DNA from 3 places in the Thermomonas brevis genome. Region 3 is predicted to be linked to each of the others. Evidence: predicted binding sites of a transcription regulator. Region 3 holds the regulator's gene; each other region holds the start of a gene.
What was found. Region 3 encodes HrcA, which represses chaperone genes, less so after heat shock. Its sites were predicted from a motif close to TTNGCACTCNNNNNNNNNGAGTGCNAA; they were not measured.
Positions count from the first base shown of each region.

Region 1: a site for HrcA is predicted at 1,430-1,456, ahead of groES (co-chaperone GroES). Genes of this name have one in related genera too.
Region 2: a site for HrcA is predicted at 1,687-1,713, ahead of rpoH (RNA polymerase sigma factor RpoH). Genes of this name have one in related genera too.

Region 1 covers NZ_CP060711.1:1,411,588-1,414,859, reverse strand. The annotation lists gene H9L17_RS06580 (protein-disulfide reductase DsbD family protein) at 1-993, opposite strand, end outside; gene cutA (divalent-cation tolerance protein CutA) at 998-1,321, opposite strand; gene groES (co-chaperone GroES) at 1,504-1,791, shown strand; gene groL (chaperonin GroEL) at 1,848-3,272, shown strand, end outside.
Region 2 covers NZ_CP060711.1:2,007,175-2,010,446, reverse strand. The annotation lists gene thiC (phosphomethylpyrimidine synthase ThiC) at 1-1,360, opposite strand, end outside; TPP riboswitch at 1,433-1,534, opposite strand; gene rpoH (RNA polymerase sigma factor RpoH) at 1,739-2,605, shown strand; gene H9L17_RS09195 (NYN domain-containing protein) at 2,704-3,272, shown strand, end outside.
Region 3 covers NZ_CP060711.1:35,976-39,247, forward strand. The annotation lists gene recN (DNA repair protein RecN) at 1-754, opposite strand, end outside; gene hrcA (heat-inducible transcriptional repressor HrcA) at 831-1,883, shown strand; gene grpE (nucleotide exchange factor GrpE) at 1,938-2,435, shown strand; gene dnaK (molecular chaperone DnaK) at 2,540-3,272, shown strand, end outside.

The DNA of each region.
Region 1 (3,272 bases), 1.4 Mb from region 3:
GGCCGCGTCGGGCGCGGCGATCGCGGTGTCCGCTGGCGAGCCTGCAGTCGAAGCCGTGGCGTCCGCGGCCGGCTTCACCGTGCCCGCCGGCAGCGACACCGCCAGCCGGCGCGTCATCGGCGGATAGCAGATGCCGTCGGCCTGGCAGCCCTGCAAGCCCAGCGTCAGCGCGCCGCTGGCCGCGCGCGGCGTGGTGCGCGCCACCGGCAGCGGGATCTCGACCTGGCCGAAGTACACCGCCACGTCGCCGAAATGCTCGTCGCGGTGCGAAGTCGCCTTCGGCAGCCGCGCGATTGGCGGCAGCGCGGTGGACAGGCCGTTGCCGGCGTCCAGCTTCACCGAGAGCTTGTCGCGGTACAGGTAATAGCCGCGCGCCGGGGTCAGCCGCAGCAGCAGGGTGTTGCCGTCCAGCGCGATGACCTCGCTGGCGAACGCCTGCTCCGGCGGCAGCGGCGCGGTATCCACCGTGCCGGCCGCGCCGTTGCCGAGGCCGAACAGCCCGCCGCCGGCCTTGCGTCCCAGCCCGAAGCCGCCGCCCGCGGCCGCCTGCGGCAGCGCCACCCGCAGCTTGCGGGTCTGCGGCGGATAGCAGACGCCGGCGTCGGCGCAGCCCTGGTATTTCACCGTCAGGATGGTGGCGGCGGCATCGACGCCGGGCGTGCCGGTCAACGCGCCCACCAATTGCTTGCGGTAGGTCTCGACGTCGCCGAAGAACTCGTCGCGGTGCTTGTCGCCGTCCGGCAGCGCCAGCCGCGCGCCGGGGAACGCGGCGTCAGCCTGCACCGAGGTGCGGTGGCGGTACAGGTAGTAGCCGTCGGCGATCTTCCAGCGCACCTCGATGCGGTCGTGCGCGGTCGCCGTGGCCGAAAGCACGAACACCTCGTCGACCGGCGGCAGGTCGACGTCGGCGGAATGGGCCGGCGCGGCCAGCAGGCCTGCGAGCAGGGCCGGCGCGGCCAGCCAGCGGCGCAGTCGGAAAGGCAGTCGGAACATGGACTTATTCTAAGGGACGGGCGGCGTCGGCCACCCAGCGCAGGTAGGCGGGCAGGCCGTCGGCGACTTCGACCGCCACCAGCTCCGGCAGTTCATGCGGATGCAGCGCCGGCAGCCGCGCCTGCAGCGCCGGGTAGCGCGCCCGCGTGGTCTTGATCAGCAGCAGGACTTCCTCGTCGCGTTGGACCGCGTCCTGCCAGCGGTAGACCGAGCGCAGCCCCGGCACGATGTTGACGCAGGCGGCCAGCCGTTCGCCGACCAGGGTTTCCGCGAGTTGCCCGGCAGTGGCGGCATCGGGGCAGGTGCACAGGCAGAGCAGGACGTCCATGCGCCTAGGGTAAGGCCGCGCGGGAAATTTGCCCGCGGCCCCTTGAAAGCCCCGCGGCCCGCCCCATCTCCCCGGCATCCCGGTCGCGGGATTTTCTCGTCCCGTGCATTGGCACTCGGCTCGGCCGGCTGCTAAAATTTCCGGGTTTTTCCCACACAATCAACCATTTGCAGAGGTTGCACATGTCCAACATCAAGCCGCTGTACGACCGCGTGGTCATCAAGCGCATGGAAGAAGAGAAGCTGTCCGCGGGCGGCATCGTCATCCCCGACAGCGCCACCGAGAAGCCGATCAAGGGCGAAGTGATCGCCGTGGGCACCGGCAAGGTGCTGGACAACGGCCAGGTGCGCGCGCCGCAGGTCAAGGTCGGCGACAAGGTGCTGTTCGGCAAGTACAGCGGCACCGAGGTGAAGCTGGACGGCCAGGAACTGCTGGTGGTCAAGGAAGACGACATCTTCGCGATCCTCTGATCGCGCGTCGCCTCCTTTCCTCTCAATCGATTGAATTCTTACTGAGGTAATTCGCAATGGCTGCCAAGGACATTCGTTTCGGTGAGGACGCCCGCGCGCGCATGGTGCGCGGCGTCAACGTGCTCGCCAATGCCGTCAAGGCCACCCTCGGCCCGAAGGGCCGCAACGTCGTGCTGCAGAAGAGCTTCGGCGCGCCGACCATCACCAAGGACGGCGTCTCCGTCGCCAAGGAAATCGAACTGGCCGACGCCTTCGAGAACATGGGCGCGCAGATGGTGAAGGAAGTCGCCTCCAAGACCTCCGACAACGCCGGCGACGGCACCACCACCGCCACCGTGCTGGCGCAGGCGTTCATCCGCGAGGGCATGAAGGCGGTCGCCGCCGGCATGAACCCGATGGACCTGAAGCGCGGCATCGACAAGGCCGTGACCGCCGCCGTGGGCGAGCTGAAGTCGCTGTCCAAGCCGTCGTCCACCAGCAAGGAAATCGCCCAGGTCGGCACCATCTCCGCGAACTCGGACGCCAACATCGGCGACCTGATCGCGCAGGCGATGGACAAGGTCGGCAAGGAAGGCGTGATCACCGTCGAGGACGGCTCGGGCCTGGAGAACGAGCTGGACGTGGTCGAGGGCATGCAGTTCGACCGCGGCTACCTGTCGCCGTACTTCATCAACAACCAGCAGTCGATGCAGGCCGAACTGGACGACCCGTACATCCTGCTGCACGACAAGAAGATCTCCAACGTGCGCGACCTGCTGCCGGTGCTGGAAGGCGTGGCCAAGGCCGGCAAGCCGCTGCTGATCGTGGCGGAAGAGGTCGAGGGCGAAGCGCTGGCGACGCTGGTGGTCAACACCATCCGCGGCATCGTCAAGGTCTGCGCGGTCAAGGCGCCGGGCTTCGGTGATCGTCGCAAGGCGATGCTGGAAGACATGGCCATCCTGACCGGCGGCACCGTGATCTCCGAAGAGGTTGGTCTCTCGCTCGAGAAGGCCACCATCAAGGATCTGGGCCGCGCCAAGAAGGTGCAGGTCTCGAAGGAGAACACCACCATCATCGACGGCGCGGGCGACACCGCCGGCATCGAAGCGCGCATCAAGCAGATCAAGGCGCAGATCGAGGAAACCTCCTCGGACTACGACCGCGAGAAGCTGCAGGAGCGCGTGGCCAAGCTGGCCGGCGGCGTGGCCGTCATCAAGGTCGGCGCGGCGACGGAAGTGGAGATGAAGGAAAAGAAGGCGCGCGTCGAAGACGCCCTGCACGCCACCCGTGCTGCCGTGGAAGAAGGCATCGTCCCGGGCGGCGGCGTGGCCCTGATCCGCGCCAAGGCCGCCATCGGTGAGCTCAAGGGTGCCAACGAAGACCAGAACCACGGCATCCAGATCGCCCTGCGCGCGATGGAAGCCCCGCTGCGCGAGATCGTCACCAACGCCGGCGACGAGCCGAGCGTGGTGCTGAACCGCGTCGCCGAAGGCAAGGGCGCG
Region 2 (3,272 bases), 1.5 Mb from region 3:
GGTGGTCGTGGCCGGGCGCGGCGTCGGTGGTGAGCGGCCCCAGCGTGTAGAACGGCGCCTCCGCGCAGGCGGCGAGCTGGCGGTCCATGTTCTCGCGGATCTTGTGCATCGGCACGTGGCCGGGGCCTTCCACCATCACCTGGCAGCCATGGCCCCACGCGACCTTCGTCAGCTCGCCGAGGGTGTCGAGTTCGGCGAACTGGGCGGCGTCGTTGGCGTCGGCCAGACTGCCGGGGCGCAGGCCGTCGCCCAGCGAGAAGGCGACATCGAACCGGCGCAGGATCGCGCAGATGTCGTCGAAGCGTTCGTACAGGAAGTTCTCGCGGTGGTGCGCCAGGCACCAGCGCGCCATGATCGAGCCGCCGCGCGAGACGATCCCGGTGACGCGGCGCACGGTCAGCGGCACATGGGCCAGGCGCACGCCGGCATGGATGGTGAAGTAGTCCACGCCCTGCTCGGCCTGCTCGATCAGGGTGTCCTCGAACACCGCCCAGTCGAGCCGCGCCGGGTCGCCGCCCACCTTCTCCAGCGCCTGGTACAGCGGCACCGTGCCGATCGGCACCGGCGCGTTGCGCAGGATCCACGAGCGCAGGTTGTGGATGTTGCGGCCGGTGGACAGGTCCATCACCGTGTCCGCGCCCCAGCGGATCGCCCACACCAGCTTCTCCACCTCCTCGGCCACGCCGGAGGACAGCGCCGAGTTGCCGATGTTGGCGTTCACCTTCACCAGGAAATTGCGGCCGATGACCATCGGCTCCAGCTCCGGGTGGTTGATGTTGGCCGGGAGGATGGCGCGGCCGGCGGCGAGCTCCGCGCGCACGAACTCCGGCGTCACCAGCGCCGGCAGTGCGGCGCCGAACGATTCGCCCGCCGCCAGCCGCTGCAGCTCCTCGGCGCTGGCGGCGGTGCGCGCCAGGTTCTCGCGGTGGGCGGCGAAGACCATTTCCTCGGTGACGATGCCGGCGCGGGCGAACTCCAGCTGGGTGACCGGCTGCCCCGGCCGGCCGCGGCGCAGGCGCCGCCGCGCCGGGCAGGGCGCGACCAGCCGCTCGCCGCTGGCGTGGCCGTTGTCCTCCGGGCGCACCGCGCGGCCCTCGATGTCCTCGAACCCGCGCGCGGCCAGCCAGGCCTCGCGCGGCGCGGGCAGGCCGGCGGCGAGGTCGATGGCGGCGGCGTCCTCGGTGTAGGGCCCGGAGGTGTCGTAAAGGCGCAGCCGCGGCGAGTGCGGATCGTCCAGCGCGACCTCGCGGAACGGCACGCACAGGTCGGGATGGCCGGGCGGCGACAGATAGACCTTGCGCGAGCCGCGGATCGGCCCGGTGGTGACGGGGCCCGGACGGGCGTCGGGATGCTGCTGCATGGATCTCCTCCTCGTGCGAAACGCGGGAGATCCGGGCGGGACGATGCAACGGCGCGCGCCGCCGCATGGGCGCCGCGCGTTTTCTTCCGTTCCTACGCCGGTATGACCCGGATCAGGTTCAAGGGTCAGCTCGACGCTTTCTCAGCCCCGTACGGGGCTCCCCTCGGAATGTGCGGGAGGATCGGCGCGGTCGCCGGCGCTGTCAAGCCGGGCCGGGCTTGTCCCCGCCCGGAACGTCCCCACATCGCCTTGACGGGGTGCATGGCCCAATGGAAGTTGAACGGGCCAGCGTTCCACGGATGCAACGCTCAGAACTTCCGGCCCGGTTAGCAGTCATAGATGGCGACTGCTAGAATCGACCGCATGAGGGAACCCGCCATGACATCCACCGCGCTCGTCGCCAACAATCTGCCGATCCCCAGCGCCATGGGCTCGCTGGAGGCCTACATCAGCGGCGTCCACCAGATCCCGGTGCTGTCCGTCGAGGACGAGCAGCAGCTGGCCCGCCGCTTGCGCGAAGACAACGACATCGCCGCCGCGCAGGAACTGATCCTGTCGCACCTGCGCTTCGTCGTGCACGTGGCGCGCGGCTACAGCGGCTACGGCCTGCAGCTGGGCGACCTGATCCAAGAAGGCAACATCGGCCTGATGAAGGCGGTGAAGCGCTTCGACCCGGCCGTGGGCGTGCGCCTGGTCAGCTTCGCGGTGCACTGGATCCGCGCCGAGATGCACGAGTTCATCATCAAGAACTGGCGCATCGTGAAGGTCGCGACCACCAAGGCGCAGCGCAAGCTGTTCTTCAACCTGCGCAAGAGCAAGACCCGCCTGGGCTGGCTCAACGCCGAGGAAGTCAGCGCGGTGGCGAAGGACCTGAACGTGTCCGAGCGCGAGGTGCTGGAGATGGAGTCGCGCCTGTCCGGCCGCGACATCGGCTTCGACGCGCCCGACGACGCCGACGACGACCACGCCCCGCCCGCACCGGCGCACTATCTGGTCGCCAACGAGCAGGACCCGGCCGCCGCCTACGAATCCGCCGACAGCGAGGCCGACCAGCTGGAAGTCCTGCGCGAAGGCATGGCGAAGCTGGATGCGCGCTCGCGCGACATCATCAGGCGCCGCTGGCTGGACGCCGACAGCAAGGTGACCTTGCAGGAACTGGCCGACGAGTACGGCGTCTCCGCCGAGCGCATCCGCCAGATCGAGGCCAACGCGCTGAAGAAGATGAAGGCGCTGTTCGCGGCGTAAGCGCCGCTTCGCCATCGATGCAACACCGAACGGCCCGGAGCGATCCGGGCCGTTCGCGTTCTAGCTGCTAGGCTGCCGTCTTCCGGGGAGGACAGCCGATGAAGAACAGCCTGCGGATCGCCCTGCTGATCGATGCCGACAACGCCTCGGTGTCCACCCTCGACTACGTGCTGGGCGAGATCGCCGACCTCGGCATGGCCAACGTGCGCCGCGCCTACGGCGACTGGGGCAGCCCGCACCTCCGCGGCTGGCGCGAGGCGCTGCTATCCAACGCCATCCAGCCGGTGCAGCAGATCGCCTACACCAGCAAGGGCAACGCCTCCGACATGGCGATGGTGATCGAGGCGATGGACCTGCTGCACGGCGGCGACTTCGACGCCTTCGCGCTGATGTCCAGCGATTCGGATTTCACCCCGCTGGTGATGCGCCTGCGCAGCGCCAACATGCAGGTCTACGGCTTCGGCAAATCGCAGGCGCCGACGGCGTTCAAGCGGGCGTGCTCGGTGTTCTTCTACGTCGATGCGCAGGAAGACAGCGCGCCCGCTCCGGAACAGAGGGCGGAACCTACCGCCCCGGCGGCGGCTCCGGCGGCAACGCCACAGCCCGCGCCCGCCGGCACGGCGACGATCCGGCTGGTCCAGCCCAGCAAGAAGACGAAGAACGAACT
Region 3 (3,272 bases):
GCTGCAGGCCGCCGCGCAGATGCTGCAGGCGGCGGGTGAGGGCGTCGTCGCCGCCCAGCGCGTCCAGCGCCGAATCGCAGGCGGCGATCAGCGAGGCGGCGTGGGCGTGGCGGCGATGGCTGGCGTCGAGTTCCGCCAGCGCGTCGGGTTCCAGCGGCTGCGCCTGCAGTTCGTCCAGCTGGTGTCGCAGCCAGCCCTGGCGTTCGGCCACGTCGCCGCGGGCGAGCAGGGCGTCGCGCTCCTGCTGCAGCGCCTTCCAGCGCCGCGCCGAGTCGGCGACGGCCGCCAGCAGCTGCGGATGGCGTGCGAAGTCGTCCAGCAGGCGGGTCTGCTGCGGGCGCATCAGCAGCGCTTGCTGGGCGTGCTGGCCGTGGATTTCCACCAGCAGTCCGGCCAGTTCGGCCAGCTGCGCGATCGTCACGGCGCGGCCGTTGATCCATGCCTTCGAGCCGCCGTCGGCGCGCAGGGTGCGGCGCAGCTGGCAGGCGCCGTCGTCGTCCAGTTCGACCTCGGCCAGCCAGGCGGAGGCGGCGGGACAATCGTCCAGCGCGAACTCGGCCGACAGCTCGGCGCGCTGCGCGCCGTGGCGCACCGCGCCGGCGTCGCCGCGCGCGCCCGACAGGAAGCCCAGCGCGTCCACCAGCAGCGACTTGCCGGCGCCGGTTTCGCCGGACACGACGGTCAGGCCCGCGCCGAAGTCCAGTTCGGCGTGGGCCACTACGGCGAAGTCGCGGATCGACAGGCGGGTCAGCATGGCTGCGCATTGTGCCTGCGGGCGCGATGCGCGGGTAGCGGTTGCATGCGCGCGGGCGGACGCTTACAACCTGCGCATGGCCCGCCGCCCCGCTCCCGACATCGCCCTCGACCCGCGCGCGCGCCAGCTGCTGCGCACGCTGGTGTCGCGGCACATCCGCGACGGCGAGCCGGTGGGCTCGCAGACGCTGGCGAAACACGCCGGGCTGGATGTCAGCGCGGCCACCATCCGCAACATCCTGGCCTCGCTGGAGGACGCCGGCCTGCTGGCCGCACCGCACAGCTCGGCCGGGCGGGTGCCGACCGCGCAGGGCTACCGGCTGTTCGTGGATTCGCTGCTGCAGGTCAAGCCGCTGGGCAGCGAGGACGTCCATCGGCTGCGCAGCGGGCTGCCGGCGGGCGCGGGCACGCAGGCGCTGCTGGGCAGCACTTCCGAGCTGCTGGCGGCGATGACCCATTTCGCCGGCATGGTCAGCGTGCCCAGGCGCGAGAGCTTCGCCTTCCGCCAGATCGACTTCGTGGCGCTGGACCCGCAGCGGGTGCTGGCGATTCTGGTGTTCGCCGACGGTGAGGTGCAGAACCGGGTGGTGCAGGTGCGGCGGGCGTTCTCGTCGTCGGAGCTGGAGCAGGCGGCGAACACCCTGAACGCCCATTTCGCCGGGCAGTCGCTGAGCCTGATCCGCGCCGCGCTGCTGCGCGAACTGCGCGACGCCCGCAGCGAGATGGAGCGGTTGCTGGCGTCCTCGGTGGAGCTGGCCGAGCAGGCGTTCGCCCCGGCCCGCGAGGACGACATGCTGGTGGCCGGCCAGACCCGCCTGCTGGGGTTGCAGGAGCTGGGCGACCTCGACCGCCTGCGCGCCCTGTTCGACGCCTTCGCCGAAAAGCGCGAGCTGCTGCAGCTGCTGGAGCGCACCGCCAAGGCGCCGGGCATGCGCGTGTTCATCGGCGAGGAAACCGGGCTGGCGCCGCTGGAAGGCATGTCGCTGGTGACCGCGCCCTACGGCCGCGACGGGCAGGTGCTGGGCGTGCTGGGGGTGATCGGCCCCAGCCGGATGGCCTACGAGCGGGTGATCCCGGTGGTGGAGGCCACCGCGGCGGCGCTGGGGGCCGCCTTGAATCCCGACGCCTGAACCCCCATAGCCCTGCACGGTGCGGCAGTCGGCCGCGTATTTCGAACCGTGGACATGAGCAACGATCCCAGCCAGGAAGTGAACGAGGACGCCGACGCGGCGCAGCACGACGAACTGGAGGCGCTGCGCGCCGAGGTCGAGCAGCTGAAGGCGCAGTCGCTGCTGGAGCGCGCCGACCTGGAGAACCAGCGCAAGCGGCTGGCCCGCGACATCGAACAGGCGCGCAAGTTCGCCAACGAGCGCCTGCTCAGCGACCTGCTGCCGGTGTTCGACAGCTTGGATGCCGGCCTGTCCGCGGCGGGCGAGGGCGACGCGCTGCGCCACGGGCTGGAGCTGACCTACAAGCAGCTGCTGAAGGTCGCCACCGAGAATGGCATGACCCTGCTCGACCCGACCGGCCAGCCGTTCGACCCGGAACACCACCAGGCGATCAGCCAGGGCGAGGCGGAGGGCGTCGCCCCCGGCCACGTCATCACCGTGTTCCAGAAGGGCTACCTGCTCAACGGGCGGCTGCTGCGCCCGGCGCTGGTGATCGTCGCCAGGCACGACTGAAACGGCGCCCCGGCGCATCGCCGCGCGGCTCTTGAAGGCGGGCGCGGCATCCCCAGATAGCAACCATCGGCGCACGGCGCCAACGACATTACAGAGGGAACACCATGGGCAAGATCATCGGCATCGACCTGGGCACCACCAATTCATGCGTCTCCATCATGGAAGGCGGCAAGGTCCGCGTCATCGAGAACAGCGAGGGCGACCGCACCACCCCGTCCATCGTCGCCTGGACCAAGGACGGCGAAGTGCTGGTCGGCGCGTCCGCCAAGCGCCAGGCCGTCACCAACCCGAAGAACACCTTCTACGCGGTGAAGCGCCTGATCGGCCGCAAGTTCACCGACGCCGAAGTGCAGAAGGACATCGGCGTGGTGCCGTACACCATCACCCAGCACGACAACGGCGACGCCTGGGTGGCGCTGGCCGACGGCAAGAAGCTGGCCCCGCAGGAAGTCTCCGCCAAGGTGCTGGAGAAGATGAAGAAGACCGCCGAAGCCTTCCTGGGCGAGACGGTCACCGAGGCGGTCATCACCGTGCCGGCCTACTTCAACGACAGCCAGCGCCAGGCCACCAAGGACGCCGGCCGCATCGCCGGCCTCGACGTCAAGCGCATCATCAACGAGCCGACCGCGGCGGCGCTGGCCTACGGCCTCGACAAGGGCGACACCAAGGACCGCAAGATCGCCGTGTACGACCTCGGCGGCGGCACCTTCGACGTGTCGATCATCGAGATCGCCAACGTCGACGGCGAGAAGCAGTTCGAGGTGCTGGCCACCAACGGCGACACCTTCCTCGGCGGCGAGGACTTCGACAACCGCGTCATCGACTATCTGGTGGAAG